2 regions of the Novosphingobium decolorationis genome follow, and region 2 is predicted to be linked to the other one. Evidence: riboswitches for the same ligand, from Rfam matches in the RefSeq annotation. Region 2 holds a riboswitch; the other holds the start of a gene.
What was found. A riboswitch is a leader RNA that binds a small molecule or an ion and turns the genes downstream of it on or off. The one in region 2 is predicted to bind thiamine pyrophosphate.

Region 1: it holds a riboswitch for thiamine pyrophosphate, as region 2 does, so the genes downstream of both, HT578_RS14835 (TonB-dependent receptor) here and thiC (phosphomethylpyrimidine synthase ThiC) in region 2, are expected to answer to the same signal.

What each region holds. Positions count from the first base shown of each region.
Region 1 covers NZ_CP054856.1:3,173,364-3,188,917, reverse strand. Annotated here, with positions in the region: gene HT578_RS14855 (TonB-dependent receptor) at 1-131, shown strand, start outside; gene HT578_RS14850 (Ca2+-dependent phosphoinositide-specific phospholipase C) at 225-1,472, opposite strand; gene HT578_RS14845 (TonB-dependent receptor) at 1,472-3,736, opposite strand; gene HT578_RS14840 (TetR family transcriptional regulator) at 3,899-5,062, opposite strand; TPP riboswitch at 5,211-5,340, shown strand; gene HT578_RS14835 (TonB-dependent receptor) at 5,332-7,518, shown strand; gene HT578_RS14830 (TenA family protein) at 7,533-8,195, shown strand; gene HT578_RS14825 (zinc-dependent alcohol dehydrogenase family protein) at 8,245-9,252, opposite strand; gene HT578_RS14820 (LysR family transcriptional regulator) at 9,356-10,267, opposite strand; gene HT578_RS14815 (alkene reductase) at 10,414-11,532, shown strand; gene HT578_RS14810 (LLM class flavin-dependent oxidoreductase) at 11,525-12,571, shown strand; gene HT578_RS14805 (hypothetical protein) at 12,610-13,314, shown strand; gene HT578_RS14800 (nuclear transport factor 2 family protein) at 13,340-13,807, shown strand; gene HT578_RS14795 (peroxidase family protein) at 14,070-15,554, shown strand, end outside.
Region 2 covers NZ_CP054856.1:1,816,395-1,831,948, reverse strand. Annotated here, with positions in the region: gene HT578_RS08360 (NUDIX domain-containing protein) at 1-208, shown strand, start outside; gene HT578_RS08355 (NAD-dependent epimerase/dehydratase family protein) at 274-1,341, shown strand; gene dinB (DNA polymerase IV) at 1,327-2,448, opposite strand; gene HT578_RS08345 (multidrug effflux MFS transporter) at 2,574-3,818, shown strand; gene HT578_RS08340 (lmo0937 family membrane protein) at 3,838-3,990, opposite strand; gene HT578_RS08335 (uracil-DNA glycosylase family protein) at 4,127-4,747, shown strand; gene HT578_RS08330 (MipA/OmpV family protein) at 4,735-5,607, opposite strand; gene HT578_RS08325 (GNAT family N-acetyltransferase) at 5,713-6,264, opposite strand; gene crtY (lycopene beta-cyclase CrtY) at 6,339-7,538, shown strand; gene HT578_RS08315 (phytoene desaturase) at 7,535-9,013, shown strand; gene HT578_RS08310 (T6SS immunity protein Tdi1 domain-containing protein) at 9,010-9,450, shown strand; gene HT578_RS08305 (LOG family protein) at 9,452-10,048, shown strand; gene HT578_RS08300 (phytoene/squalene synthase family protein) at 10,083-11,081, shown strand; gene HT578_RS08295 (hypothetical protein) at 11,149-11,565, shown strand; gene HT578_RS08290 (SOS response-associated peptidase family protein) at 11,519-12,190, opposite strand; gene HT578_RS08285 (cold-shock protein) at 12,461-12,667, shown strand; gene HT578_RS08280 (hypothetical protein) at 12,753-12,953, shown strand; TPP riboswitch at 13,018-13,141, shown strand; gene thiC (phosphomethylpyrimidine synthase ThiC) at 13,202-15,076, shown strand; gene HT578_RS08270 (right-handed parallel beta-helix repeat-containing protein) at 15,168-15,554, opposite strand, start outside.

The sequences.
Region 1 (15,554 bases), 1.4 Mb from region 2:
ACGACATCGAGATCTTCGTGGACGCCACGAACCTCACCAACACCGAGGCCCGCGCGCACAACAGCCCCCTGCGCTACCGCGCCCCGCTGGTCGGACGTGCGGTCACGCTGGGCGCCCGCGCCGCCTTCTAGCCGCGCGCCTGGCTCTGTTACGAAAAAGGGGGCGGTCCGACCCCGAACCGCCCCCTTCCAACGTGCTCCACGGCCATCGGGAAATGGCCCTGTTTACTGCCCCCCGGCCGCAGGGCTCAGCCGCGCCGCCGCGCCCTCACCGGTCGGGAGGCGGACCAGATAGGGCGTGCCATAGACATTGCCCGGCCGCTCGAAATCGGTCGAGACGATCTGGGCACCACTGCCCAGCGCGGCGTTGGCACGAGTCATATCATTGGCCCTGGCCTCGTAGGTCTCGATGTCGGAACGCGTGCGCACGAGATAGCCCTCGGCCACGGCCTTGCGGATCTCGTCCTCGCGCACGATCGCGTTGTCGTACATCAGGAAGGCGGCGTGGTCCTCGCCCGGATTGGCCCGCAGGAAGGCAACGCGCCCGGCGAGCGAGGGATGGCCTTCCAGATAGGCCGCCGCGCCCTGCGGCCCGTTGGCGGTAATCATCAGGAACATCACCTTGCCGCGCGCGCGCTCCAGGCGCGGCCAGTTTCCTGCCCGTGCCGCGGCGTTGAGCGTGGCGTGCTCCCCGCGCAGATCGTCGGGCGTGATGATCCGGGACCTGTCGAAGACCGAGAGGATCTCGGCATCGAGCGCGTCGAAGGCAGCCTTGTCGAAGGGCAGCGGCTCGGCGGAATCGGCAAAGAGCTTGCGCCCCTGGCTTTTCGCCTCGACCAGGATGAAGAGCGGGACATGGCCCTGATGGGCGTCCGACCAGTCCCGGATCTGCGCAAGGCAGGTCACGAACAGGGTGCAATGGCTGCGAAAGTCATAGTCGACGATGTGCTGCACCTTGTACCCCGGTCTGGCGAGCGCCGCTTCGTCGATGGCGAAACCCGGCGCAATGCCCTCGCGGCGCAGCGCCCGATACCCGGCGGGATCGGCATAGCGCCCACCGTCGGGGTCCGGGTTCACGTCGAGCTCCAGGCTGCGCATGCCCAGGTCCAGCTGCGTGGTGAGGTCGGGGTGCAGGTAGTTCAGGGCATCGTCGAAGGAGATCCCGTTGGGATGCTCCTCGGCCATCAGCGCGCGGCGTTCCTCGGGCAGGGCATCGAAGGCGGCCAGCATGGCCTCGAAGCGCGGGCGCATCAGTTCAACCAGGCGCCGGTCGACCGGCAGCGCATAGCTGTTGTGCGTTCCCAGGACCTGGAGATGGTTGATCGGCGTCGCGCCGGGCAGGTCCGGCGCATCGATCCGCTCGGGCGTGTCGGCCCGCGGCGCTGGCGGGGCGCCTTGCGCGCTCACCGCGAAGAGGGGGAGCGCCAGCAAGGCACTCCCCAGCACGCGGGTCCGTGTGATCCGGCCCCGCATCAGAAGTCCGCCGAGATGAAGCCGCCCAGCGTGCGCCGCGCCGATGGGGAGGTGTAGTGCAGCATCCCGACCGCACCGTAGTTCTGGAAACCCGTCGAGTAGTAGGTGTCGAACAGGTTGCGGGCATAGGCGCCGAACCGGATGTTGCTGTCGGGCAGCGTGAAGGTCACGCGCGCGTTGACCAGGCCATAGCCATCGACATGCGAGTAGTCGGGCTGGCCGGTGACGGTCCAGTACTCGCTGCGCCAGGCGTAGTCCACGTGAGCACGAGCGCCCAGGCCCGAGGCGAAGGTGTGCTCGTAATCGGCCGAAACCATGCTGGAGAACTTGGGCGAATTGGTGAGCGCGGTGTCGGTGTAGTCGGTCGTCTCGTTGTAGACGTAGTCGGTGAACTCGCCATCGGTGTAGGTGAACGAGCCATTGAGGGTCAGCCCAGGCACCGGCACCAGCGCGATCACGCCTTCCACGCCCTTGGTGCGCAAGGCCCCCGCATTGCCAATCGTGGTCGCCTGCAGTTCACCGCCCTGCCCGTCGGGAATGGTGGTCAGGATGGTCGTCTGGAAATCCTTGAAGTTCGAAAGGAAGACATCGAGGTTTACGCGCAGGCGGCGATCCCACCATTCGGACTTGATGCCCGCTTCCCAGGCCTTCACGGTTTCCTTGCGGTAGGGGCTGTAGTCGTTGCCGACAAAGGCGATGCCCGCCGGCTTGTACCCGGTCGAGTACGTGGCGTAGAGCATGACGTCGTCGCTCAGGTGGAAGGTCGGCGCGATGCGGTAGGAGAAGTTCCCTCCCGTGACCTTGCCATCGGGATAGACAGGCGCCGGGCTCGTGCCCGCGAACGTCGGATTGTAGCCGGTGATCGGCTCGGGATCGAGCCAGATGAAGTCCAGGCTCTGCGAATTCCAGTCGTGGGTATAACGCCCGCCCAGCGCCAGGTTGAAACGATCGGTGAAGTTGAAGGTGACCTGCCCGAAGGCCGCCGCGGTCTCGTTCGTGGAATCGAACAGCGAGGTATTGGCGTCGGCCACCCCTGCCGCGCCCGTGATCGCGTAGAGCAGCGGAGCAATGGGAGCGCCGCTCGCATCGTAGACAGGCGCGCCCAGCGTCGCCCACTGCAGCTGGGTCTGCTGCGCGTTCAGCTTGTTGTAGAAGGCCCCCACGACATATTCCACGAACCCGCCGGTGGGCGAGGCCAGCTGGAATTCCTGGCTGAACTTGTTGGTATCCAGTTCGCCCAGGTTGAAGGGAACGTACGCGTACTGGTCAAGCGGGAGCAGGTTTACAGGCGTCGAATTGTCGTAGGCGGTTTCGCGATAGGCCGTGATCGACTTCAGTTGATGCTCGCCAAGGCCCAGGTTTACCTCCAGCGAGCCGCCGTATTCGCGCGTGGTGATCTCGCCAAAGCTGCCATCGGCGGTGTCAGCGCTACGGCCATCGGGAAACACGCCCAGTTCGGCGAGCATCTGCGCGACGTTCTCGGGCTGGTTGCCCGCGGGCGTGCGCACGCTGGAATCCCAGTGGCGGGCAAAGTCGGCGCGCGCGATGAACTCCAGGTCCGGCCCGGCATCGACCAGCAGGCGCGCACGGCCACCGTATTCGTGGGTCGAACCGATGGTCCGGTCGAGCGTGACGTTGCGCCCGAACCCGTCCTGAGCCTGATCGAAGCCCGACACACGCAGGGCGACGTCGCGCCCCAGCGGCACGTTGAGGGTTGCGTTGAGAATGCGCTCGTCATGTTCGCCATAGCTGCCGCTGGCCGACAGCGAGGTGACGCCCAGTTCGGGCTTGCGAGTCGTCACCGAGATCACGCCCGAGGTCGCGTTCTTGCCGAACAGGGTGCCCTGCGGCCCCATCAGCACGTCGATGCGCTCCATGTCGGTGATGCCGATGAGGCCATTGGCCCGCTGGCCGTCCATCACGACACCATCGACCACGACACTGACCGACTTGGCGTTCGAGAAGTCGAAGGAGCGGCTGCCCACGCCGCGGATCTGGAAGGCCGCGCCCTGGGTGGGATCGTACTGTACCCCGGGGACCATGTACTGGATATCGGTGAAGTCGGTGTAGCCGGTCTGCGCCAGAGCATCGGCATCGACCGACTTGATGGCGAGCGGCACATCCTGGCTGTTTTCCACGCGGCGCTGCGCGGTCACGGTGATTTCATGGAGCTGGCCGGGCGCGGCCACGGTGTCCTCGGCCAGTTCACCGGCGGCAGCCATGGCGGGCAGCGAAGAGACAAGGGCGCTCCCAGTCAAGAGCACCGTAGCAAGACGGAGAGGCAATCTGGTGGAATCAAAGGCGTGCATATCGGGCGTCCCTGTTGTGCGTCAGGAGCGCCCGATAGGAGTGGGCCATTGCCGTTTTAAGACATTCGTTCTGTCAAATATTCGGCATATAATTCGCAATTAGCACACTCGTTCGGCCTAATCGCGGGCCAGTTCGCGCAGCCGTTCCGGAAATGCGGTGCTGTCCAGTGGCTGCCCCTCATCGCCCAGAGCAATAGCCTCTCCGATCAGCGCCATGGTGAACGCCTGGCTGCGTGCGCGATCCCCCTCGCCATCAATCAGAGGGGCAACCTGCGCGTGGACATTTTCCGCGCGCCTTCGCCGCATGTCGATCGCAAAGGGCGTGAGGCGCGGATCGCGCAGGGCGCCGAGCGCCATCTCATGGGTCAGCAGCAGCACCTGGCGTCCTGCGCGCGCATCGCCGGGCTGCCCCAGCGACGCGCGCATGCGCCGGTACAGTTCCTCCACACCGCCCAGCACCAGGTCACGATGCGAGAGAAAATGGTGCGTCAGCGTGGAGAGAGGCACCCCGGCCGATGTCGCGATCTGGCGAAACGAGATCGCTTCCACTCCTTCGCGGGCCATGGCGTCGGCGATCTGCCCTGCCAGCACCGCCTTGGTGCCCTTGATCTCGCTCGCCCCCTCCAGCGCCGCCTGCGCCGGACCGGCCAGTTGCGCGACGAGGTGGAGATGCCAGGCGCTCACCGCGCTGCGAGCGTGCGCCCCGGCAGGACGCAGCAGCGCCCGCAAGGTGGACTGGCGCAGAAGCCGGTAGTCGCGGCTCTGCCCCAGAAGGACACTGAAGACACGCTCATCCACGCCATAGCACGCGATGCGGTGCACCAGCCCCCGGGCCTCGGGACAGTCCTCGAACAGGCCTTGCCAGAACCCCTGGTCGTGCGCCCACAACCGCGCGCGCAGCGGCCCAAGAGCCGGATCGCGATGGGCCTGGATATAGATCTCGGCCATGACGATTGCCGAAACGCGCCCGTCCTGTGACACCTCGTCAAGGACCTGCGTGACGATATCGGTCACGCTGGCAGGGTCCAGTTCCGGGCAGGAGGCCAGCTGCGTGCGCCACTGGTCACGCCGCGCGTCGATGATCTCGCATTCCCGCGCGACGACAGCCTCCAGCAAAGCCGCCTTGTCCCCGATCTGGTAGCGGATCTTGCCGACAGACATCGCCGCCTCTCGCGCAACGAGACGCAGACTGAAATGGTACAGTCCTTCGCGCGCCAGAACATTTCGTGCCGCATCAAGGATTTCGTCGCGATCCCGGGCCTTGGTCGAGGAGCTTGTCATCGCGGTTACGGATAGTGCGATCCTGCAATTTTCCAAGCCGGGACTTTGCCTGTCGTGGTCCGCTGGTGTCGGCCCTGACGGTGGCGGCGAGCGCAACGCAGCGGGCAACGATTGACGCTGGCGCACGCTTTTCCTAAGCGCGGAACATCATCAACCCACGGGGTGTCCTGGCGCTGTCAGGGCTGAGAGGCGGATCACGGCGCATTCCCGCGCAAAGTCTGCAAACCCGCGAACCTGATCCGGTTCATGCCGGCGGAGGAATAGGGACCATGCGACAACGCGCCGCACGTCACGCCACACGTACGTCTACCATCTTCACATTCCTGGGCGCTGGCCTTTGCCTTGGCACACCCACCCTTGCCCATGCCGAGGAGGCCGCGGGCGAGGCCCCCATCGTCGTTACCGCGCGCGGCCGCCCCGAGGCGCAGATCGCGGTGCCCGACACCATCACGGTCTACACGCAGGACGACATCGCCCGGCGCAAGCTGACCACGATAGACGACTTCATCGCCGCAACGCCGGGCGTATTCCTGATCAACGACCAGGACCCGGGCACAAACATGATCTCAGTGCGCGGGGTATCGACCAACCGCAACCAGTCGCCCTCCATCGCCTACGTCGTGGACGGGCTCGCGCTCGCCGATTCCGAGCTCTTCACCCTGCGCACTTACGACGTCGCGCGCGTCGAGATCCTGAAAGGGCCGCAGGGAGCACTGTTCGGGCGTTCGGCCTCGGGCGGCGCGGTGGACATTGCCACCAACGACCCCACCGACGAGGCAGGCGGCATGGCCTCGCTCGGCATGGGCAACGGCTTCACCTGGACTGCGGACGGCGTCGTCAACGCGCCGGTGTCGGAGCGCGTGCAGCTGCGTCTGGCGGGCTCCTACCGCAATTCCGACGGCTTCATCCGCAACAGCTACCTCGACAGGAAGGTCGACGGCTTCACCAGCCGCAACCTGCGCCTGAAGGCAAAGATCCAGACCTCCGAGACCAGCACCCTCAACCTGCGCCTCGCCTGGGCCGACGAGGATGGCGGCGCGGCCTATATCTCGTCCGAGAATGTCACGGGGCGCAACGGCGGGCGCCTCTCCGGCGCGATCCTGACCGATCCGCAGGGCGACTTCGAGGGCCGCTTCGCGCGCAAATGGTGGGGCGCGCAGGCAACCTTCGCGCAGGACCTGGGCGATACGCTCCAGCTCACCTGGTCGGGCGGCTACGACAACTACCACAAGGACTTCAGCGAAGAGCTGGACTTCCGCCACGATACGCCCGTCACACTGGACGGCGTTGCGCTGTTCCCGGACGGCATCCAGCCCATATCGCAGCCGGTCGACATCGAGGCCTGGACCAGCGAACTGCGCCTGACCTCGCAAGGGAGCGGCCCGCTGCGCTGGCACGCAGGCGTGTTCTTCCAGCGTCTCGAACGTGACCGCACCGACGATCTGGGCCCGCTGCTGTTCGGCGCCGAGCCGCAGCGCGCCGAAACCCGGAGCAACCAGATCGGCCTCTTCGCGCAGGCGAGCTACGACGTGCTGCCCACGCTGGAGGCAACGCTGGGCCTGCGCTACGACCGCGACCGGCGCAAGGAAGACACGATCGGCACGGACACCGCCACCACCTACGCCCGCCGCGCGCAGACTTTCGACAAGTGGCAACCCAAGCTCTCGCTCGCCTGGCGCCCGAGCAAGGATTTCACCGCCTATGTCACGGGTAGCGTCGGCTTCAAGGCGGGCGGCTTCAACCCCCTTCCCGGCCCCTCGGACATCTGGACCGCGAACTTTGCCGCCGAAACCGTCAAGTCGCTGGAAGCGGGTATCAAGGGCCAGCTTGCCGAAGGGCGCGTGCGCCTTTCCCTCGCAGGCTTCGTGACCGACTACAGCAACTTCCAGAATACCGTGTTCCTGGGCAATTCGGTCGTGCTCTCGGTACCCAAGGTCAATGTCCACGGGTTGGAAGCCTCCGCGCAGGCGGACCTGGGACAAGGCTTCCGCCTCGATGGTGGCGCGGCCTGGACGCACAGCCGCACCGGCACCTACATCACCCCCAACCCCACGCCGGAACCGGGCGAGCCTGACCTGGTGGATCTCACCGGCAAGCGCACCCCCAACGCGCCCGACTGGACGCTGAACGGCGGCATCGGCTGGGAAGGAGAGGCAGGGCCTGCCAAGCTCGACGCGCGCCTCAGCGTTGCCTACGTCTCGCGCGTGGACTTCGAGATCGACAACATCCTGCACACCCCCGGCTACGCCTCGGTGGACGGGCGGCTCGGCATTGAGCTCGGCGCGTGGAACCTGGAAGTCTGGGCCAAGAACCTCTTCGACACGCGCTGGGCGATTTCCGCCTTCGGCCAGCAGCAGTTGCCGCTGCTCCTCGGCCTTGGCCCCAACGGTCCGTTCGACAGCTTCACCATCAACACCGGCCGCCAGTTCGGCGTCGGCGCCACCCACCGTTTCTGAAGGAAGGCACCCCCATGAGCTTTTGCGACACGATCTGGCAGGACGTTGCCCCGCTGCGCCGCGCGATCCTGGACCAGCCTTTCCTCGCCGAGCTTGCCGACGGCTCGCTCGCGCCGGAAAGCTTCCGGCACTACATGCTGCAGGACAGCCTCTACCTTGCCGAATATGCGCGCGCCTTGGCCATTGCGTCGGCCCGCGCGCCCACGGCGAGCGCCCGGCTGGAATTTTCCGACGGCGCCAAGGTCGCGGTGCAGGTGGAGCAGGCGCTGCACCAGGCCTTCTTTGCCAAGTTCGGCGTCACGCCCGAAATGGCGCGCAAGGCCGAGCCCACCCCCGTATGCCTTGGCTACACCAGCTATCTCACCGGCCTTGCTGCAACGCGCAGCTATGAGGAACTGATCGCGGGCATCCTGCCCTGCTTCTGGGTCTACTGGGAGGTCGGCTGCGACATCAAGCCGCGCGCCGCCTCGCCCAACCCTTATGCCGCCTGGATCGACACTTATGCCGATCCCGGCTTCGGCGAAGCCACGGCGCGGGTGCGCGCGCTGGTGGACGAGGCCGCTGCCAATGCCACCCCCGCGATCCGCGCCGCGATGGAAACGGCCTTCCGTAACGCTACGCGCTATGAGTGGATGTTCTGGGATTCGGCCTACCGGCGCGAGACTTGGCCGATCTGAGCCTCGCGCCCGATCGGCCAGACATCAGGACGGGACGACACGCAAGTGCCTACCAGCTGACGCCGATCTTCCCGAAATGGGCACCGCTTTCCTCGTAGCGGAAGGCTTCGGCGAGGTCCGCGAGCGCAAAGCGACGGTCGACATGGGGCTTGATCCCCATGACCTCGATGGCGCGCACGAAATCGACCTGCTCACGCCGGCTGCCGACGATGACGCCGTGCAGCCGCACCTGCTTGGCCATCAGAAGGGCGGTCGGCACCTCGCCGCCCGTACCGGTGAGCACGCCGATGAGGGTGATGTGGCCACCAATGCGCACCGCCTGGAGCGACTGCGCCAGCGTGGCAGGGCCGCCGACCTCGACCACGTGGTCGACCCCGCGCCCGCCTGTCCAGGCAAGGACCGCCTCGCCCCATTCGGGCTCGCTGCGGTAGTTGATCGTGTGATCCGCGCCCATCGCGCGCAGCTTTTCCAGCTTCGCATCCGAGGACGAGGTCGCCACGACGCGCGCGCCCATCGCCTTGGCGATCTGCAAGGCCCAGATCGAGACGCCGCCCGTGCCCATGACCAGCACCGTGTCGCCCGCCTTGAGGCCCCCTTCGACAATCAGCGCGCGCCATGCGGTGAGACCCGCCGTGGTGATCGTGGCGGCTTCCACGAAATCAAGACCCTCGGGCATGTGCGTGAAGGCCGTCGCGGGGCGCACGACCAGCTCCTGCGCGAACCCGTCGATGCCGTCTCCGGGGACGCGGGCAAAGTCGCCCACGGCGGGCGGGCCGTCCTGCCAGTCCGGGAAGAAGCACGAGACCACGCGGTCACCTTGCACGAACGCGTCCACGCCCTCGCCCACCGCCTCGACGATGCCCGCACCATCGGCGAGAGGGATGCGCCCATCCTCGGCCGGCGTCGCGCCCGAACAGACGAGGTAGTCATGGTAGTTCAGTGATCCGCCATGCAGGCGCACGCGGATCTCTCCTGGGCCGGGCTGGCCGGGATCGGGAAGGTCGACGCATTCCAGCGTGTCGAGGCCGCCGGGTGCCTTGATTTGAATGGCTTGCATGGATCGTTCTCCTGTTTGGCTCGCCCGATCAGGTAGGTATCGCAGCCTCGGCTTCAATGCGGGCACGGTGGAGTGCCCCCACGCTTCGATGCGGCGCCAGCGCTCAGGCGCGCGCCCGGCTCCCCGGCGTAAAGCCCGAACCGGGCAGCTGCGCCGCAGCGGCCAGGGCATCGATCACGATGCGCAAGCGCGGCTGTTCATAGCGAGAGCTGGGCCAGACGAGGTGGATTGGCATCTCGGCCCCGGCACATTCCTCCAGCACCGGCACGAGCGCGCCCGAGGCAAGCTCCTTCTCGATCAGCCAGTCGGGCAGCTGGGCCAGGCCTTCCCCTGCCAGCGCGGCGGCGAGAATGGCCTCGCCGTCGCTGAATTCGTGGCGGACCTTCACTTCCTGGGCCACCTCACCCCCGGCCTTGTCCTTCAGGAGCCAGACAGGGCGGGGCACCCTGCGCCACCCGATGATGCAATCGCGCTGCGTCAGTTCCTCAGGGCTCCTCGGCGCGCCATGGCGGGCCAGATAGTCCGGCGAGGCGCAGATCAGCAGGCGCTGCGTGCCCAGCCGCCGTGCGGTCAGGTCCGCATCGTTGCCGAGCGTGCCAATGCGCACGGCCAGATCGATCCCCTCCTCGATGACGTTGGCCGTGCGCTCGGTGAACATGACCGAGAGGTCCAGATGGCGGTACTGCGCCGTGAGCTCCAGCAGGATCGGCATCACGTGCCTGCGCCCGAAGGCTGCGGGCAGGTTGAGGTGAAGCGTACCCACCGGCGTGTCGCGGCCCGAGGCCATCGCCAGCTCGGTCCCGTCCAGATCGTCGAGAATCCGCTGGCACGCATCGAGATAGACCTGCCCTTCCCCCGTCAGGGTCAGCCGCCGCGTCGTGCGGTGCAGGAGCTTGGTTCCCAGCCGCGCCTCCAGCCGGGTCACGCTCTTGCCCACGGCCGAGCCGGTGACGCCCAGCTCGCGCGCGGCCGCCGCAAAGCTTCCCAGGCGCACGGTCGCAACGAATTCGGTCAATCCGGCAAAGCGATCCTGCACATCCATTCCGGAACTGTGGGATCGAGTGAATGGAATGGCAAGGGGATTATTCTCCCGGAATTCCACTCTAGATAGAGCCCAACGCTTCGCTCCCTTTCCTCCCCCCCGCATTTTTCAGGATTCCCATGACCAAGCTTTTCGAGCCCTTCGACCTCTCCGGCCTCACGCTGCGCAACCGTGTCGTCATGGCGCCGATGACCCGGGCCCGGGCGTTCGACACCGTGCCCGATGACCTCACCGTGGAATACTACAGCCAGCGCGCGGGCGCGGGCCTCATCATCAGCGAAGGCGCGCCTGTTTCACTGGAAGGCTGCGGATACCTCTTCAACCCCGGCCTCTACACGGCCGAGCAGGCCGCAGGCTGGCGCCGCGTGACCGACGCCGTCCACGCCAAGGGCGGGCGCATGTTCGCCCAGCTCTGGCACGTGGGCCGGGTCTCGCACACCTCGATCCTGGGCGAAGGGCAATCGCCTGTCTCGTCCTCGGCCACGGTGGGCGAAAACGTCTGGGCCTTCGGGCGTGACGAGGATGGCGTCGCCAAGAGCCTGGCCGCAAGCCCGCCGCGCGCGCTGGAAACCGAAGAGGTCGTGCGCATCACGCAGGACTTCGTGCGCGCCGCACGCACGGCCATCGACGCCGGTTTCGACGGGGTCGAGCTGCACGGCGCCAACGGCTATCTCTTCGAACAGTTCGTCAACGGCGCGCTCAACCAGCGTGAGGACCGCTACGGCGGCTCGATCGAGAACCGCCTGCGCTTCCTGCTCGAGACGCTCGATGCGATCAGCGCCGAGATCGGCAGCAACCGTGTCGGCGTGCGCGTCTCCCCGTTCGGCCGCCTCTTCGGCATGGAGCCCTACGCCGACGAGGCCGAGACCTGGGTCACACTCGCCGCCGAGTTCGAGACGCGCAGCCTCGCCTATGTGCACCTCAGCGACCAGCTGACGATCGGCGCGGAAAAGATGCCCGAGACCTTCGCCCGCGATTTCCGCACCACCTACACCGGCACACTGATTGCTGCGGGCGGCTTCGAGAAGGACAGCGCCGAGGCGGCGCTGCAGTCGGGCGAGCTTGACCTTGTCGCCTTCGGCCGCCCGTTCATCGCCAACCCCGACCTGGTCGAGCGCATGCGCGCCGGCCACCCGATCCACCCCGCCGACCGCGCCACCTGGTACGGGGACCTCGGCGCACGTGGCTACACCGATTACCCCACCTGGGACGAAGAGGAGGCCGCTGATAATGGCTGAACCGCGCACCGATCACGAAGAGGCCAGCGACACCGCGTCGCTGCGCCTCAGCCTGCTGGACTACGCGCCGGTCGATGAAGGCGAGACGCCGACGGATGCCTTTGGCGCCTCGCTGCGGCTGGCCCAGCTGGCCGAGCAGGAAGGCTTCCACCGCTACTGGGTGTCCGAGCACCACGGGATCTCGGCAACCGCCAGCAACTCGCCCGAGATCCTGATGGCGCATGTCGCCTCGGGCACCTCGCGCATCCGCGTCGGCTCGGGCGGGGTGCTGCTTCCCAATTACAGCAGCCTCAAGATCGCGGAGAACTACCAGCTTCTTGAAGCGCTGTTCCCCGGCCGCATCGATCTGGGCTTTGGCCGCGCGCCGGGCGGGGACCAGCGCATCAGCGGCGCGCTCAACGACGAGAAGGCGCGCCCGCTTCCCTACCCGCAGAAGGTGTCTGACCTGCTCGGCTTCGTGACGGGTTCGCATCCGGCCGGATCGCACTATGCGGGCCTGCAGGCGCGGCCCGAAACACCTACCCCGCCCCAGCCGTTCGTGCTGGGGGCCTCGGGTTCGACCGCGCAGATCGCGGCCGAGGCGGGCCTTGGCTTCACCTTCGCGCACTTCATCAATCCCACGCGCCGCGGAGCGGATGCCAGCAAGGTCTACCGCGAGGCCTTCCGCCCCTCCCACTTCGCCGCGCGACCGCAGGTCATCGTGGCGGTCTTCGTGGCCGTGGGCGATACCGAGGAGGAGGCCGCCGCGTATGCCGACGCGTTCCACCTGTGGCTTACCCACGCCGAGAGCCACACGCAGTTCGACCGCGTGCCCTCGCTGGAGACGAGCGCGGCCCACGTCTGGACGCCCGAACAGCTCGCGACGCGCGCGCGCAACGAAGGCCGCCTGATCTCGGGCACGGCCGCGCAGGTCCTCACCCAGCTGCGTACCCTTGGCGAAGCCTATGGCACGAACGAAGTCATGATCAACCTGATGATGCCGGGCGAGGCCGCGCGCACCAATGCCGTCAAAGCGCTGAGTGCCGCGCTGCGGGCGTAAGGGCCGCGCCACGCATTCCCCCGATGAAGGAGGCCGACATGAACGCCACCCCCACCTCCCAGCGCCATCATATCGCGCTCTATCTCGCCCACCGGTGGTTCGCCTTCTTCGAGGCCCCCGGTGGCGACCTCGAAGCGCACCTTGGTATCTTCCATCCGCAGGTCCGTCTGTCGGGCCACCGCGGGCAGCGCCTCTTTGCGCAGGATCACGAAACCCTGCGCGCATGGTTCGCTGCGGTTCCGGACGAAGTCAGCTCGCACCATATCCTCCACTCGGTCTACGAGGACCTTGCCCCGGATAGTGGACGCCTCGCGTTCCTTGTCGCCTACCAGGCACCGGGCGCGGATGACGCGGTGCACGGCTCGATCATCAGCTACGAAACGCAGGTCGCGTTCGGCGGCGAGCCCCGGTTCCTGGCCCTCGACAAGACGCCGACGCTGCCGAACACCCGGCCCACCTTCGAACCGTCCTGGGCGACCAACCGCGTGCTCGCGCGCCTGCATCACGAACTGGGCGGCCTTGGCGAGGCCGGTGATGCGAACGGTCAGGTCGTGCGCTCGGCCATGGGGGGCAACGTCCATGCCCTGTCCGTCCTGACGAACGCCCCGGACGGAAGCCCGTCTTACGAAGCGCTGGCCTCCTGGGTCGGCGGCACTCCCTGCGCGCCATCATCGCTCCGCCTCGCCGTGCGTGACGATGTGCGCGCGCCTCTCCCCACGATCCAGCCCCTCGGGCCAGCCTGAGCCCCACCAGAAGGTCCACAAAACCATGCACGACAAGATCCAAGCGCTGCTCGACAAGGACGAAATCCGCGACCTGCGCATCCGCTATTCCCACCTGCTCGACGGCAACCGGATCGACGAACTCGACACGGTGTTCGCCAAGGATGCCGTGGTCGAGGTGACGGTCGGCCGGATGGAAGGGCTGGATGCGATCAAGGCCGGACTGAAGGATGCCTACGCCCTGTTCGATCGCGACGGGCGGGGCCACTACCCCTTCCTGCACCCCATTGCCAACCACCTGATCGAACTGACCGGACCCGACACGGCGCAAGGGACCTGCTATCTCGTCGACTTCGAGACCGCCTCCAAGGACGACCCCAACCCCCTTCTGCTGCTGGGCCTCTACGCGGACGAATACCGTCGCATCGAGGGTGCCTGGCGCATTACCCGCAGCCGCCTCGATGTCGTCTGGCCAACCTCCCAAGCTCCGGAAGAGAGCAACGGCCCGGCGTAAACTCCGCCCCCGATACCGGTTTTCGACCTCGCGCCTCCTCCCCCCCTCCCGACGCGGCGGAGACCGGTATCGGCTTTCTCTTGTGAACACGGCGCAAGCCCTGTCCCCACGAAAGCGGCGCGCACGAGCGCCCAGAATGTGCTACACTTCAAAGAAAACGGCCGGGCCGCAAAAATATCCATCGAGTAGTTATAGTTAAAACTGCCTTGGGAGATATTTCGCGATGCCAGATGCAGCCAGGCAAAGCGGCGGATGCCCATTCATGGCCCGCCACGACCAGACCCCCGAGATGGTGTCGGACGATCCGCTCGCACACATCAACGCCGGAAACTTCGCGCGCGCCATCGCGATCTACCGCGCCCGGGACACAGACGGCACGTTATCAGCCGAGGACTGCGCGCTGGCCGCCCACGCCCTGCGCAACACCGGGGAATTTGGCCAGGCGGCGGACTGGTTCCAGAAGGCCCTAGGCATGGCCCCTGAGCATCGTTTCGCCGCATCCTGGCGCGCGCAGGTCGAGGCCAACCGGATCGATGAACGCAGCGGCGCCGGGATCCTGCGGCCCAGCACGCTTACCGAAAGCTACCTGCGCACCAATCCCGAAGACACCTACCGTGACAGCCCCTTCAGCTGGGTCCTGTGCACCGACTTCCAGCGCCCCGGCGACTACATTCCACCGCAATCGGTGCGCGACAAGCTGCGCAACTTCAAGGATTCGCTGGTTTCCCTCGCGCTGGGTCCGATTGGCGAACTGGCCAACAGCGGGGCTACCCCCGGCAATGCAGGGCGCTGGACGCAGCGCCGGCTTGGCATCATGCGCCTTGCCGCGCTGGGCGCTGCGCGCACCTGGATGGCCAGGCGCGAACGCGATCCCGATGGCGAGCATCACGATATCGTCGGGCAGCTTGCCAAGCGCAAGGACCTGCCCAAATGGGCGGATTCCGGGTTCACGCCAGATGGTGCCCATGTCTCGGACCAGTTCGGTCCTGGCGAAGGCCGCGTCGGCCAGTCCTTCGTCGACCATGGCATGCCCGAGAACTACCGACCCCGAGACCGTTCGCACGACGCCAACCTGCCCAGCGAGGCCGCCGTGGCCAGAGCCTTCGGCTACCGCAATGGCACGACACGGGAAGCCATGACCGCGAGCTTCCATGCCGCGGCCCACCTCCAGCAGCTTGTCCACGATGTCGCCCAGACCGCACCGGACAACCGGCGCAAGGACGCCATTCCCGTCGATCCCGACAGCGAACTCGCCGCGCTGGGCGTGACCCACCACTGGAGCCGGGCCGATGCGCCCAATGTCCTGCGCCCCGATGGCGAGGGCATGCACAGCACCACCGTGTGGTGGGACATGAGCCACATCTACGGCAGCGACATCGAGACGCTGGCCGCGATCCGCTCGTTTCCCGACGGCGGCAAGGTGCCCGGTGGCAAGCTCTACCTCGAAGGCATGGACGCAGCCGGGAACGGGGGGCTCTTCCTTCCCACCCACGAGGTCGAAGCGGGCGAGGAAGGGCGCGCGCGCCGCCAGATCCTGACCGGGTTCGGGCGCAACATGACCGCCCCGCTCGAAGCCGAGCACACGCTCTATGCGCGCCACCACAACTGGGTCGCCGACGTATTGAAGGAGCGCTACCCGGACTGGTCGGACAACCAGATCTTCCAGATCGCGCGGCGCGTGGTGACGATGACCTATGCCAAGATCCACACCGGCACCTGGACGCACACGCTGTTTGCCAACGAGGCG
Region 2 (15,554 bases):
GCGCCATCACGTCGTCACGCAGGAGAACCTGCACGGCGCGACCAACCGGGTGCACATCGTTCTGGGCACCACTACCGACCATCCGGTCCCGGACGCGCGCGAGATCGTGGAGGCGCGCTTTTTTGCCCTGGACCGGCTTCCCGAGGCCATGCCCCGGGGACTGGCCACGCGGATACGTTCCTGGGCGCAGGAGGATGAGCGCGGGTAAAAAAGTAGTAAGCGTGTATTCTGGATGCAGTCTCCCCATGTGGAAGGGTAAGGATACTCTCGTGCATGGGACCCGACATGCGCGTGGCTCTGGGGGTGAATATGCGTTTCCTGATTACCGGCACGGCAGGCTTTATCGGCTACCATCTGGCGCAGCGGCTGCTGGGCGAGGGGCACGTCGTCACCGGCTTCGACGCCATGACCGACTACTACGACGTCACGCTCAAGGAGCGGCGCACCGCGCTTCTGGAGCGAGCTGAGAATTTCCGGTTCATCAAGGGGCGGCTGGAGGACTTCGCCGCGGTCGAGGCGGCCTTTGCCGAGGCCGCACCCGATGTGGTCATCCACCTCGCCGCACAGGCGGGCGTACGCTATTCGATCGAGGCGCCCGAAACCTATATTGACAGCAATCTCAAGGGTTCGTGGTCGATCCTGGAGATGTGTCGCCGCCAGCGCCCGCAGCACCTCATGCTGGCTTCGACCTCGTCGGTCTATGGGGCCAACGAGGCGATCCCCTTTCGCGAAGCGGACAAGGCGGACGAACCGGTCAGCCTCTATGCGGCGACCAAGAAGGGCATGGAGGCGATGGCGCACAGCTATGCCCACCTCTACGGGATCCCGACGACGGCGTTTCGCTTCTTCACGGTCTACGGACCCTGGGGGCGGCCGGACATGGCGCTCTTCAAGTTCGTGCGCGCGATGCTGCAGGATACGCCCATCGACGTCTACGGTCAGGGCAAGATGGCCCGCGACTTCACCTATATCGATGATCTGGTGGAGGGCATCACACGCCTTTCCGAGGTGCCGCCCGTCGCCGGACATCCGGTGGAGAGGCCGGGCCTTGTCGATACGCTCTCACCCATCGGGCCCTACCGGGTGGTCAACGTGGGGGGTGGCCAGCCGATCGCGCTCATGGACTTCATCTCGACCATCGAGCGCTGTCTCGGGCGCGAGGCCAGGCTCAACATGATGGACATGCAGCCCGGAGACGTGCCGCAGACGTATGCCGATCCCGCCTTGCTGGACGCGCTGACGGGCTATGTGCCGCAGACCGACCTGGCGAAGGGCGTCGCCGCCTTTACCCAGTGGTACCTGGAGGAATATGCGCCGCAGGGCGTGTCACAGAAGGGATAGCTGCCCGTCTTTCTCGGCTTTGGCTTTCACCGTCTTCTCGTCCTGTTCCAGCGCGGAGAGGGTGAGGCCCATCAGCCGGATCGGCTGGGGCAGGGGCAGGAGTTCGGCCAGCAGCGCATGGCCGAGTGTGGCGAATTCGGCCTTGTCGGCGACCCAGTGGTGGACCGAACGGGCGCGGGTCAGCGTCGTGAAATCGGCATAGCGCAGCTTCAATGTCACCGTGCGCCCACGTGTCTGGGCGCGCTCGATCCGCTCCCACACAGTCTCGATGATGGCGTCCAGCGTTTCGCGCAGAGCCACTGCGTTCTCGATGTTCTCGGCAAAGGTGCGCTCCCCTCCTACCGATTTGCGCGGTCGGTCGGCGCGCACCTGGCGCAGGTCCACGCCGCGCGCGGCCCGGAAGAGGTATTCGGCAAAGCTGCCGAAATGCGCGCGCAGGAAGGCAAGGTCCTTGGCGGCAAGGTCCGCGCCCGTCTCGATGCCGAGCCTCGCCATCTTCTCCGCGCCGCGCGGGCCGACCCCGTGGAAACGCCTCACCGGCAGCGAGGCGACGAAAGCCGCGCCCTGTCCGGGGCGGATCACGCACAGGCCATCGGGCTTGTTCTGGTCGCTGGCGAGTTTGGCGAGGAACTTGTTGTAGGAGACCCCGGCGCTGGCGGTGAGCCCGGTGTCGGCCTTGATCCGGGCGCGGATCTGCTCGGCGATGCGCGTGGCCGAGCCCAGTCCCTTGCGGTCCTCGGTGACGTCGAGATAGGCCTCGTCGAGCGAGAGCGGCTCGACGTGGGGGGTGTAGTCGAGGAAGATCGCGCGGATCTGCTGGCTGACCGCGCGGTAGACATCGAAGCGGGCCTTGCGGAAGATGAGGTCCGGGCACAGGCGCAGCGCGCGCGAGGAGGGCATGGCCGAGCGCACCCCGAAGGTGCGCGCCTCGTAACTGGCCGCGGCCACCACGCCGCGACCCGACGAACCACCCACGGCCACCGGTTTCCCGCGGATCTCGGGATCGTCGCGCTGCTCGACGCTGGCGAAGAAGGCATCCATGTCGACATGGATGATCTTGCGCAGGCCGTCGGCCTCGTCCTCGTCGTGCTCGCCTGGCGAAACCATCCGCCACATATAGGCATGTCCTTGTGAAATGTAGCGGGTCGGATGCGAATCTGCTGGCCTAAATTTCGCAACTGCGGCATGCGCGCGGCATGACCGGTGCTCACACTTCCAAGGATTCCTTCCCCATGGGGCAGGCCGAATTCGTCGGCCTGATGGCCTCGATGCAGGCGCTCATGGCGCTTTCGATCGACATCATGTTGCCGGCGCTGGGGCTGATTTCGGAGGATCTGGGCGTGCCCGACCCGAACCAGCGCCAGCTGATCATCGGGGTGTTCATGACCTGCGCAGGGATCGGGTCGCTGTTTCCCGGCGCCCTGGCGGACCGGTTCGGGCGTCGCCGCGTTGCTCTTTTTGCAATCGCGGGCAATTTCCTGATGACTTTCGTGTGTGCGGTTGCGGGCAGTTTCGAGCTGTTGCTGATCGCACGTGGTATCGCAGGGCTCCTGACCTCGGCGATGATGGTCATGCCCATGACGATCCTGCGCGACCGCTACGAGGGCGATGCCATGGCGCGCACCCAGTCACTGATCGCCACGACCTTCATGGTGGTGCCGATGATCGCGCCGATGGTCGGCCAGGCGATCATGCTGGTGGCCAGCTGGCGCTGGATCTTCGGGGTGACCTGCGCGATGGGTGTGGTCGTCTTCATCTGGGCAAGCCTGCGTCTTCCCGAGACGCTGGAGCCGGAGAACCGGCAGGAAATTCGTCCGCGCGTGATCGCGGGCAACATGCGCCTCGCGCTCACCGAGCGTGCGGCCATCGGCTATTTCCTGGGCGGCGCGCTCGTCCAGGCGGGGCTCTTCGGCTATCTCAACAGCGCGCAGCAGCTGGTGGGTGAGACGCTGGGCGCGGGCGAGATGTTCCCCATCCTGTTCGGCATGATGGCGATGATCATGGCGGGCACCAACTTCATCAACGCGCGCATCGTCGTGGCCTTCGGCGCGCGGCGCGTGTCGCATAGCGCGCTCATCGTCTTCATCGTGACGGGTATCATTCACATGATCGTTGCCTTGCGCGGCAACGAGGACTTGTGGACCTTCGTGCCGTTGATGACTGTCTCGATGTGCATGCTCAGCTTCATCGCGGCGAACTTCCAGGCCATTTCGCTTCAGCCCTTTGGCCGCATCGCTGGCGCGGCGGCCTCGGTCATGTCGTTCGTACGTATGGTGCTGGGCTCGGTGATCGGTGCGGCAATCGGCTTGGCGTTTGATGGCAGCGCAGTGCCGATCACGGCGGGCATGGCGATCATGGGCAGCCTCTCGCTGGTGCTGATCCTCTATTCGGAGCGGGGCACGCTGTTCCGCCGCGTGAATCCGCCCGAGTACTACCGCCAGAACCAGCCCCCCAAGCAGCCGCCGCACGGCGGCTGAGGGGGCGGATCACGCGGTTCTAGAGTTTGCCGCGCTTGGCGAAGAACAGCTGGTAGAGACCGATCACGATGGCCACGAACAACAGCACGTGGATCAGCGCGCCGGCAACCTTGAAGACGACAAAGCCCAGCAGCCAGAGCGCGAGCAGGATCAGGATTATGTACTTGAGCATGGGGCAAAACTCCTTGAAGAGGCTTTGCTTTCCCAACGCATGAGCCAGCGCGAGGCTCCCTGTGCGGTGCAAATGGCGCAAGGGCTGCGGCGATGCCTCTTGTCCCGCAGGCGCAAGGACGCCACCTCGGGGCCGCATGAGCACGTCGAACGATAGAACCCGCAAGTCCGAGGGTCTTGACGCACTTCTTGCGCGCATCGCGGCGTGCCGGGCCTGCGCGCACGCTCTGCCCCATGAGCCGCGCCCGGTTGTCCAGGCAGGGCAGTCCGCCCGGATCCTTGTCATTGGCCAGGCTCCCGGGAGCAAGGTTCACGCCAGCGGGCGGGCCTGGGACGATGACAGCGGGGATCGGCTGCGCGACTGGACCGGGCTTTGCGCCGAGGATTTCTACGATCCAGAACGCGTCGCGCACATGCCCAGCGGCTTCTGCTATCCGGGCAAGGGCGAGGGGGGCGACCTTCCGCCCCGTCCCGAGTGCGCCCCTTTGTGGCACGACGCCTTGCGGGCCGAGCTCCCGCAGGTGCGCCTGACCCTCCTGGTGGGGCTCCACGCGCAGAAACGCTATCTGCCGCGCGGCTTTGCCCCCACCATGACGCAGGCCGTCGCGCGCTGGCACGAGGCTCCTCCGGGATTTCTGCCCTTGCCGCACCCGGCCTGGCGCAGCCGCCTGTGGATGGGGCGCAACCCCTGGTTCGCAGGCGAGCTTCTGCCCGATCTGCGCGGCCGGATACGGGCGGCGCTGGATCAGAAGGTGTAGGCGATCCCGAGGCCACCCATGAACTGGTCGGCCGAGCCGCGCAGCGAGGTATAGGGCGTGTCCTTCCCATCGCCGAGCAGGCGGGTGTAGGTCGCCACGCCGATGAGCGAGAAGCCGCCGTCGCGCAGGTCTCCGGAAAGGTCCCAGGCGACCAGTGTGCCCACGCCTGCCCGGTCCCAGCCGCTCTTCCCGGTGTACTGGGGCAGGCCGCTTGCCTCGCTCTGTGCCGGGGAGACCGAGTAGTTGTAGTCGCCGAAATTGTCGTCCACGTGGCGGGCATAGGCGAGCACGGTGACCAGCAGGCTTTTGCTGAGGGGGGTGTTGTAGCTGACCGACGGCGACACCGTCATCCCGTCATGCGCGCCCGCAACATCCCATTTGATGTCGGTGTTGAAGTTCATCCAGTCATAGTCATGCAGCACGCGGTTGACCGTGAAACCGGCGCTCACGCCGACCTCGACCGGCATCTTGAGCCTTCCGGCGGCGGCTACGACCGGGTCCTTTACCTTCCGGGTCCGGTTGAAGGACACCGTGGCGACGGGGCCCAGCGCAAAGTCGATCTTGGCGCCCCGCTTGTCCGGGATGAAGTCGATGGCGGCGCCACCGGCGCGGGTGTTGATCGTCACGCCCTTGATCCGGCCTCGGATCGCGGGGATTGGCGCGATGACATAGTCGTCGGAGCCGCTGTAGTCGGGCGTGGCGACAGCGCCCGCGCCGATCGTGAAGGAATCGCCCTCGAACACGTTGCGGCCAGGCTCGTCCATCTGCGTCGATGTGTCCTGGGCGAAGGCGGCCGGGCTGGCCGTGGCGGCGGCCAGCGTGCTGGCGGCCAGCAACGCGGCCTGTATCGTCTTGTGCATGGGGCTCCCCGATTGAAATGCGTACGGGCTCCAACGTGTGAGAAGCCTATACGTTTCCAGAGATTTTCTCGGGTCCGGCGGGATGCCTTCGCGAGCGGGGCGCCCTTAGCCTTCGGGGAGGGCAGGTTCGGGCAGGGTGTCGTTTCCTTCGCCCAGCTTGCGCTGCATGAGAAAGACATCGATCCACTGTTCGTGCTTCCAGCCAGCGCCTTCGAGCGTTCCGACCGGCCGGTAGCCTGCACGTGCATGAAGGATCACCGAGGCGGGTTCGGACGAGGCGATGACCGCGAAGGCCTGGCGGAACCCGCGCGCTTCGCATTCGTCGATGAGGGCCTTGATAAGGGCCGAGCCGATGCCGCGCCGGACACAGTCCGGGCGGACATAGACCGTTGTTTCCACGCTGTAACGATAGCCCACGCGAGGGCCATAGCGCTGGGCATAACCGAAGCCGAGGACCTTGCCGTTCGCGTCGCGCGAAACCAGATAAGGGTAACCGGACTGGGTCAGGTCGGCGATGCGTTGACGAACCGCGTCGCAGCCGGGCGGCTCGGTTTCGAATGTCGCGGTGCTTTTCAGCACGTAATGCGAAAAGATCTCGGTGATCGATTGGGCATCCTTTGCGGAGGCCTCCTCGACTGTCAGTTCGTCATTTGTCATCAGTGTTACAATGCCGCAAGGTCGCAACTTTGCCAAGTTGTACTGTATGTCTCCTAGTACTGGGCGCTTTATCAATGGCTGACCGCACGTGTGATCTGGCAATTCTGGGAGGCGGACTGGCCGGGGGGCTGACCGCGCTGGCCTTTGCGCGCGCGCGTCCCGATCTGCGCCTGTGCCTTGTCGAACAGGGCCCGCGTTTCGGCGGCGACCACGTCTGGTCGTTCTTCGATACCGACGTCGATCCGGCGGCGCGGGCGCTCCTCGATCCGCTGATCGCGGCGCGCTGGGAGGGGTACGAGGTGCGCTTTCCGGGCTACGCGCGTGATCTTTCGACCCGCTACGCCAGCATTACCAGCGACCGGCTCGACGCGCGCCTGCGCGAAGCTCTGAGCGAGGAGGCGCTGCTGTGCGGTGCGCGCGTGGCCTGCGCCAGCGCCCAGCGGGTGGAGCTGGAGGACGGGACCTCGATCACGGCAGGCGCGGTTCTCGATGCGCGCGGGGCGAAGGGGCTCGAGCACATGGCCGGCGGCTGGCAGACGTTCCTGGGGCAGATGGTCACGACCAGGCAGCCGCATGGCCTGACCCGTCCCATCGTCATGGATGCGACCGTGGAGCAGGTGAACGGCTATCGCTTCGTCTACGTCCTGCCCTTCGGCCCCTCCCGGCTCTTCATCGAGGATACCTATTACGCCGACACCCCGGCGATCGAGCGCGACGCGCTGCGGGCACGGATCGCGCGCTATGCCGCCGGGCAGGGCTGGGACATCGCCGAGGTCCTCTACGAGGAAACCGGCGCGCTTCCCGTGATCGCCCGGGGGGATTTCTCCGCCTTCTGGAACGCCGATCCCGAGGGCGTTCCCGCCCGTGCGGGAACAAGGGCGGCGCTCGTGCATCCTTTGACATCGTACTCCCTTCCCGATGCGGTACGATTTGCCGTTCATCTCGCCGGCCTCGACAACATCGGCGGGGAGGCCCTAGGAAGGATCTGTCATGACTGGGCCGCACATCACTGGCGCGAGGGGCGCTTCTACCGAATGCTGACGACGATGCTGTTTGGCGCAGGCGCGCCCGAAGACCGCTGGCGCATGCTCGCCCGTTTCTACCGGCTTCCCGAGCCGCTGATCGAGCGTTTCTACGCCGGTCAGTCGCGGCTGGCCGACATGGCGCGGGTGCTGGCCGGGAAGCCGCCGGTGCCGGTCGGCGCGGCGATCGCCGCTCTTGCAGGCCAAGGGCGTCCGCTTGCGGACCTCAGCCCATTGGGAGAGCGCGCATGAACCGCGCCTGCGTAGTCGGGGCGGGCTTTGGCGGCCTTGCCCTGGCGATCCGTCTCCAGTCCGCCGGTGTCCAGACCACCCTGGTCGAAGCGCGCGACAAGCCGGGCGGGAGGGCCTATTACTGGGAGAAGGAGGGCTTCACCTTCGACGCCGGGCCCACCGTCATCACCGATCCCGATTGCCTGCGCGAGTTGTGGATCGGTGCGGGACAGGACATGGCCGACGACGTCACACTGATGCCGGTCATGCCCTTCTACCGGCTCAACTGGCCTGATGGCGTCAGCTTCGACTATTCGAATGACGAGCCCGCGCTCCACCGCGAAATTGCGCGCATCGCGCCGCAGGACCTGGCTGGCTATGACGAATTCCAGCGTTACGCGGCAGGCGTCTGGCAGGAAGGCTACGTCAAGCTGGGCCACGAGGCCTTCCTCGACTTCTCCAAGATGATCAAGGCCGCGCCCGCGCTCGCACGTTATCAGGCGTGGCGCTCGGTCTATTCGATGGTCTCCAGCTTCGTGAAGGACGAGCACCTGCGCCAGGCGCTCTCGTTCCACACGCTGCTGGTGGGCGGCAACCCGATGAAGACGAGCGCGATCTACGCGCTCATCCACAAGCTGGAGAAGGACGGCGGCGTGTGGTGGGCCAAGGGCGGCACCAACCGTCTGGTCGCCGGGATGGTCTCGCTGTTCGAACGTATCGGGGGGACGGTGCGCCTGGGCGACAAGGTGACGCAGGTCCACACCGTGGGCGACATGGCCACCGAGGTCGAATGCGCGAGCGGCTGGCGTGAGCGCTTCGATGCCGTCGCCAGCAATGGCGACATCATGCACACCTACCGCGACCTCCTCTCCGACAATCCGCGCGGCAAGAAGGTGGCCAAGCAGCTTTCGGCCAAGCGTTTCTCGCCCAGCCTCTTTGTCGTCCACTTCGCGCTGGAGGGAACCTGGCCGGGCATCCCGCACCACACGATCCTGTTCGGGCCGCGCTACAAGGGCCTGCTCGACGATATCTACGAGCACGGCGTGCTGCCGCGCGACTTCTCGATCTACCTCCATCACCCGACCGTCACCGACCCCTCGATGGCGCCCGAGGGCAAGAGTACGTTCTACGCGCTCGTACCCGTCGCGCACATGGGCAAGCTGCCGATCGACTGGGACGAGGTGGGCCCCGTGCTGGAAAAGCGCATCCTCGCCGAAGTCGGCCGCCGCCTGGTGCCCGACATCGAGGACCGCCTCATCACCAGTTTCCACTACGCCCCGACCGACTTCGAGGCGGACCTCGCCGCCTACAAGGGCAGCGCTTTCAGCCTTGAGCCGATCCTCACGCAAAGCGCCTGGTTTCGCGGCCACAACCGCGACGACACGCTGCGCAACTTCTATCTCGTGGGCGCGGGGACCCATCCCGGCGCAGGTATTCCGGGGGTCGTCGGCAGCGCCAAGGCGACGGCGAAACTGATGCTGGAAAACCTGCTGTGAGAGCGCGCGAACTGGCCGCTCTTCGCCAGGGGTGGGGCTGGACCGGGATCGAGTTTTCCGAGATCGTCGCCAACTCGCTTTTCGGGCACCTTCTCGTCACGGATCGGGTGGGCACGTTTCACTATGTCGATCCCGATATCCTGGGCGTGCAGACGCTGGGCGACGAGGCCGCGGCGAAGACGCACATGGAGCTGGGCGAGACGCAGGCAATCTGGCGCGCCGATGCCCACGTCGAAGCCGCCGACAAGCGCCTGGGCGCTCCGCGCGTGGGCGAGGTCTATGGCTTCACCCCGCAGGCGCTCGTCGCCGGGGACTATGCGCCGGAGAACATGGTGTGCGTGGAGCTTGCCGCCTACATTCGCATGACCGGCGATCTTGCCGATCAGATCAAGGACCTGCCCGAAGGGGCGCATGTCCACATCAAGGTGACCGACTGAAATGAAACGTCTTGCTGTCTACTGCGGCTCGGCCACGCCTCAGGATCCGCGCTACATGGAACTGGCCCGCGACGTCGGGCGCACGCTGGCCGGGCTTGGCATCGGCACGGTCTATGGCGGCGGGCGCCTCGGCCTCATGGGCGCGGTCGCGGCAGGTGCGCTGGAAGCGGGCGGCGAGGTCATCGGCGTGATCCCCGAGGCGCTCACCGCCACCAATGGGCGCGGTGGCGAGGTCGCCAACCACGACTGCACCGAGCTGCACATTGTCAAGGATATGCACGAGCGCAAGGCCGCCTTCACGCGCCTGTCGGACGGCTTCATCGTCCTGCCCGGCGGGGTCGGTACCATGGACGAGCTGTGGGAGGCGGTCAGCTGGGCGCAGCTGGGCTACCACGACAAGCCGGTCGGTGTGCTCAACGCCTTCGGCTTCTACGATGGCCTGCTTGCCTTCAACCGCCACATGGCCGAAGTCGGCTTCGTGCGCCCCGCCCACCAGGGCATCATCCTGGCCGAGACCGAGCTCGACCTTCTGCTTGAGCGCATGCGGGCGCACGAGCCGATCGTGCCGATCGTGCGGATGGATCCGGGCACGCTGTGAGATCCCTTATCCGTTGCAGGACCATGACCCTGGCATGACCCGCCCGCCGCCTTACGACCGCGCGGCGCTGGTGCGCTTCGCCCACCAGTCGATCCGCAAGGGCTCGAAGAGCTTTTCCGCCGCCAGCCGCCTGTTCGACCGCGAGACGCGCGAGAGGGTCTGGCTGCTCTACGCCTGGTGCCGGGCCTGCGACGATATTGCCGATGACCAGGACCACGGGCGGGGCCGCGCGCGCGGTGCGGTTGGTGGACATGCCGGGCTCGATCCCGAATCGCGTCTCGCCACGATCCGCACATTGACCGAGCTTGCCATTGCGGGCGAACAGACCGGATCACCTGCCTTTGACGCGCTGGGGCAGCTCCTGTGCGAAGTGCCGATCCCCCAGGTCATGCTCGAGGATGTGATCGCCGGGTTCGAACTCGACGCGCGCGAATGGCGGCCCCGCTCGGAAAGCGACATGCTGCGCTATTGCTATCACGTGGCGGGCGCGGTCGGGGTGCTGATGGCGGCGGTCATGGGCGTGTCGTGCGACGAGAACGATCCGGAAGCGGCGGACACGCTCGACAGGGCCTGTGATCTGGGGCTTGCCTTCCAGCTCTCCAACATCGTGCGCGATGTCTGGGAGGACGATGCCAACGGGCGCTGTTACCTGCCCGTCGAATGGCTGGTCGAGGCCGATATTCCGCCGGGCGAGCACACCAAGCCGCACTACCGCGCGCGGCTTGTCACCATCGTGGCCAGGGCCTGCGCCCTCGCGCGCGGCTACGAGGAATCCTCGCGCGCCGGGGCGATGCGCCTGCCCTTCCGCCAGCGCTGGGCGATCCTGGCCGCGGCCAATATCTACGGCGGGATCGGACGCGAGGTGGAGCGGCTGGGCGCCCATGCCTGGGACCACCGCGTCTCGACCTCCAGGCTGCGCAAGGCGGAATATCTTGCCGCGGCCTGGCACGAGGCGCGCGGCGGCATCGCCCCGGTGCTCGAACGTCCCGGACTTGGGCGGCGCGACCTGATGGAGCTGGCCCGGGCGGACTAGCTCTGGACAGGCGGGCCGCCATGGCTCAGTCTCCCCTCCATAAGACAAAGGGGGAGATGCGCACACGATGCCAGATCTTGCACTCGCGCCGGCCTGGACGGCGATTTTCCTGGGGCTCTTCGCGCTCTTCGCCGGGATCGGCGAACTGCGCCAGCCCGGCCACTGGCACAAGCTGATCGGCGAGATCGTCGGCTCGCCCGCGCTGCAGATGGTGACGGGCCTTTTGGAACTGTTCCTGGGCGCGGTGATCTACCTCGCCAATCCCTGGGCCTCGCCCGACTGGCTGTCGAGCACGCTGAGCGTGGTGGGTGGGCTCCTGTGCATCGAGGCGTTGATGGTGCTCGCCTTCTCGGACGTCTACATGGCCTTCTGGCTGCGCCGTTTCGGGCCGCTCTCGCGCCTGTGGTGTACCTGCTCGATCATCATCGGCCTAGCGCTCATCGCGGTGGGGCTGTTCCACTTCGGTGTGTTTCCGAGCAGCTGAGCAGCGAGGACGAATAGGGCTGGACCAGCGCCTGCGCGCGGTCCCACCCGGCGCGCAGCCACGTCTCGTGCGCCTTGGGATCGGGCGGGAGGATCACCGGCATCGTCTCGCGCCCCTCAGCGCGCAGTGCGGCGTTGGCTGCGCAGGTCAGGATAGAGAAGGCGGGCACCTCGCTGTCCTTCCAGACCCCGGCAAAGGCGAAGATCGGCTGGTCGGCGCAGGAGAGCCAGAGCTGGCGCCGCGTGCCGTCGACGGGCGAGGGGCGCCCCCACTCCATGAAGGCGGTCGTGGGCACCAGGCAGCGAAATTCCGGGTTGCGCAGGTTTCCCGTCCAGAACGGGCTGTCCAGATTGCGAGCCGTCAGGATGCCGTGCGGGCGTGTATCCGTGGCCGATTTCGGGGGCATGACGCCCCACAGCCGGGGAATCATCCGGCGCGGCTGGCGTGTCTGGGGCATGGGGCCTGCAATCGCCTCGCGCCCGGCCGTAAGGACGGGGGCGAATTGGCCGGGGCCGACATGGCCTCCCGCCCAGGGGTCCTCGCGCGTGTCGGTCTCGAAAGCACGGCCCACGGCCGCAGCCGGGGCATCGAGGCGGTAGAGCATCGTCATGGTCCCTTCGCGCATCGTCCCTTCCCGCGCACGGGTCAAGGCGCGCCGTGCAACGCTGCGCTAGGTGAATGGAGCCTTGTGTGGTACAGCATCTGCGCGACGTCGAATTTTGTGACGGACTTTGCCGGTTGATAGGCGCCCGAATCCGGGCCCGTGCGGAACTGCACGGGCAGGACCATGGCGCACTTTGGGCGACGAATTTCCATTCGAATGATGAACTGACGCACCCTCCCGCGTGCATGTGGCACGCCGGGAACCCATAGTTATTGCATTAAGGACATCACCATGCCCATCGGCACTGTCAAATTCTTCAACACCGAAAAGGGTTACGGCTTCATCGCTCCGGAAAACGGCGGCGAGGACAGCTTCGTGCACATCAGCGCGGTGCAGGCTTCGGGCCTGGCTTCGCTCGAGCAGGAACAGCGCGTTTCCTACGAGGTCGAGACCGGCCGCAACGGCAAGAAGGCCGCGGTGAACCTCGCGCTCGCCTGATCGGCTTGCACGTAACCCGGACCGGCCTTCGCGCCGGTCCGGTTTTCGCTCCGACCTGCCATTCCAACCCGAGGAAATCCGGAGCATGAGTGTAAGCTACAAGTTCGCCACCGAGCAGGCCGATGCGGCCGCGAAGGCCGCTGACGAGGCGGTTCTTGCCAATGTCCGCGAGCGCGCGCTGCGGTCCGAAACCGCCTGGCGCACGATGGCCTCGCAGGCCTTCAAGACCGAAGAAACCCGCCGTCGGCGCGAAGAAACCGCCGCCAGCGCACGCGACGAGGCCTGAGCCTTTCGCAGGGGCGCTATCTCGCGGCCCCTCTGGACGCATCTGCAAAGCGTCCCTACCATCACACCTATCCCCGGGGAGCCAGCAGGGCGTTCGCGTCCACCGGCTGAGAGTTGTGGGTATGCTCCACAAGACCCGTCGAACCTGAACCCGTTAATACGGGCGGAGGGAGTGGACGGTGATTCTGGCAGCTTCCCGCCGGGAATCCGTACTCCATCTCTCACGCCCTCGATCAGAGAGAAGCGTGTATGGCCGACATCAACAGCAAACTGGAAATCGGTGTGACCACCGGGCCCATCCGGGGCTCACGCAAGATCCATGTTCCCGCGCAGACCAACCCGGCGATCCGGGTCGCGATGCGCGAGATCGATCTTGAACCTTCCAGTGGCGAACCGCCGGTGCGGGTCTACGACACTTCCGGGCCTTACACCGACCCTGACGCGGCGATCGACATCTCGGCGGGCCTCGCCGCGCTGCGCCGCGACTGGCAGTTCGCCCGCGGCGATGTGGAAGAGTACGCGCCGCGCGAGGTAAAGCCCGAGGACAACGGCAAGACCGGGCCGGATCGTTCCGGCGGCGTGCCCGCGTTCCCGACCGCGCTCAGAAAGCCGCTGCGGGCCAAGGCGGGGGGCAACATCTCGCAGATGCACTACGCAAGGCGCGGCATCATCACCCCCGAGATGGAATATGTCGCCGAGCGCGAGAACCTTGGCCGGGCGCGGCTGGCCGAATACACCCGCTCGGGCGAGAGCTTCGGCGCGTCGATCCCGGACTATGTGACGCCTGAATTCGTGCGCGACGAGGTCGCCCGCGGCCGCGCGATCATCCCCAGCAACGTCAACCATCCCGAGTGCGAGCCGATGGCGATCGGGCGCAATTTTCTCGTCAAGGTCAACGCCAACATCGGCAATTCGGCGGTGGCCTCGGACGTTGCCAGCGAAGTCGACAAGATGGTCTGGTCGATCCGCTGGGGCGCGGACACCGTGATGGACCTCTCGACGGGCCGCAACATTCACGACACGCGCGAGTGGATCATCCGCAATTCGCCTGTTCCCATCGGGACGGTGCCGATCTACCAGGCGCTCGAGAAGGTCGGGGGCGTCGCCGAAGACCTGACCTGGGACGTGTTCCGCGACACGCTGATCGAGCAGGCCGAGCAGGGCGTCGACTACTTCACGATCCATGCCGGCGTGCGCCTGCCCTATGTGCCGCTCGCCGCCAAACGCCTGACCGGCATCGTCAGCCGCGGCGGTTCGATCATGGCCAAGTGGTGCCTCGCCCACCACAAGGAGAGCTTCCTCTACGAGCACTTCGACGAGATCACCGAGATCATGAAGGCTTACGATATCGCCTACTCGCTGGGCGATGGCCTGCGCCCGGGCTCGATCTACGACGCCAACGATGAGGCCCAGTTCGCCGAACTTTATACGCTGGGCGAACTGACCAAAAAGGCGTGGGCGCAGGACGTTCAGGTCATGATCGAGGGGCCCGGCCATGTGCCGATGCACAAGATCAAGGAGAACATGGAAAAGCAGCTGGAAAGCTGCGGCGAAGCCCCGTTCTACACCCTGGGGCCGCTCACCACCGACATCGCGCCCGGCTATGACCACATCACCAGCGGTATCGGCGCGGCGCAGATCGGCTGGTACGGCACCGCGATGCTCTGCTATGTCACGCCCAAGGAACACCTTGGCCTGCCCGACCGCGACGACGTCAAGGTGGGCGTCGTCACCTACAAGCTCGCCGCTCACGCCGCCGATCTTGCCAAGGGTCACCCGGCCGCGCAGGTGCGCGACGATGCGCTGTCCAAGGCGCGCTTCGAGTTCCGTTGGCGCGACCAGTTCAACCTGTCGCTCGATCCCGACACGGCCGAACTCTACCATGACCAGACGCTGCCCGCCGAAGGCGCCAAGACCGCGCATTTCTGCTCGATGTGCGGACCCAGGTTCTGCTCGATGAAGATCAGCCAGGAAGTGCGCGACTTCGCAGCCAAGCAGAACCAGCCTTCGACCGGCTTCATCGCTGCCCAAGACGCCGAAAAAGGCATGGAGGAGATGAGCAAGGTGTTCAAGGACTCCGGCTCGCAGCTCTACATGGGGCAGGGCGAGCGCGAACACGATTGATTGCAGGGCCTGCGGCAGGCCATTGCGGGATAACAGAACGCCGCCGCACTCACCCGAGTGCGGCGGCGTTGTACGTGTCATCTGACCAAGTTCAGGCGCCCAGTTCGCTGGGCGTGATCCAGCGCGCTCGGAATTCCCAGTTCAGGGTTACGCCATCGACACCTGTGACACGTATGTTGATGTGCTTCGTGCCAGAGCCGCCACTGGTCAGCGTGGCGTCCATGGTGCCGAGGCTTTCGCCAACGTAGATCGGGGTGACATTCGAGGCGAAGGTTCCGGTGGCCGCGTTGTTGTTTGCGCGGCACAGGACCTTGTAGGCCCCCGCCTGGGAAAAGCCTCCGTCCTGGCGCGCCGTGACGGTGACTTCGAGCAGGCCTGCGGTGTCATCCTCGATCAGGATGCGCCCCGCGGTCGCCGTGGTTGCGTTCGTGGTCTGGCAGCGACCGACATAATCCTTGTCCACGCGGATCAGGGCATT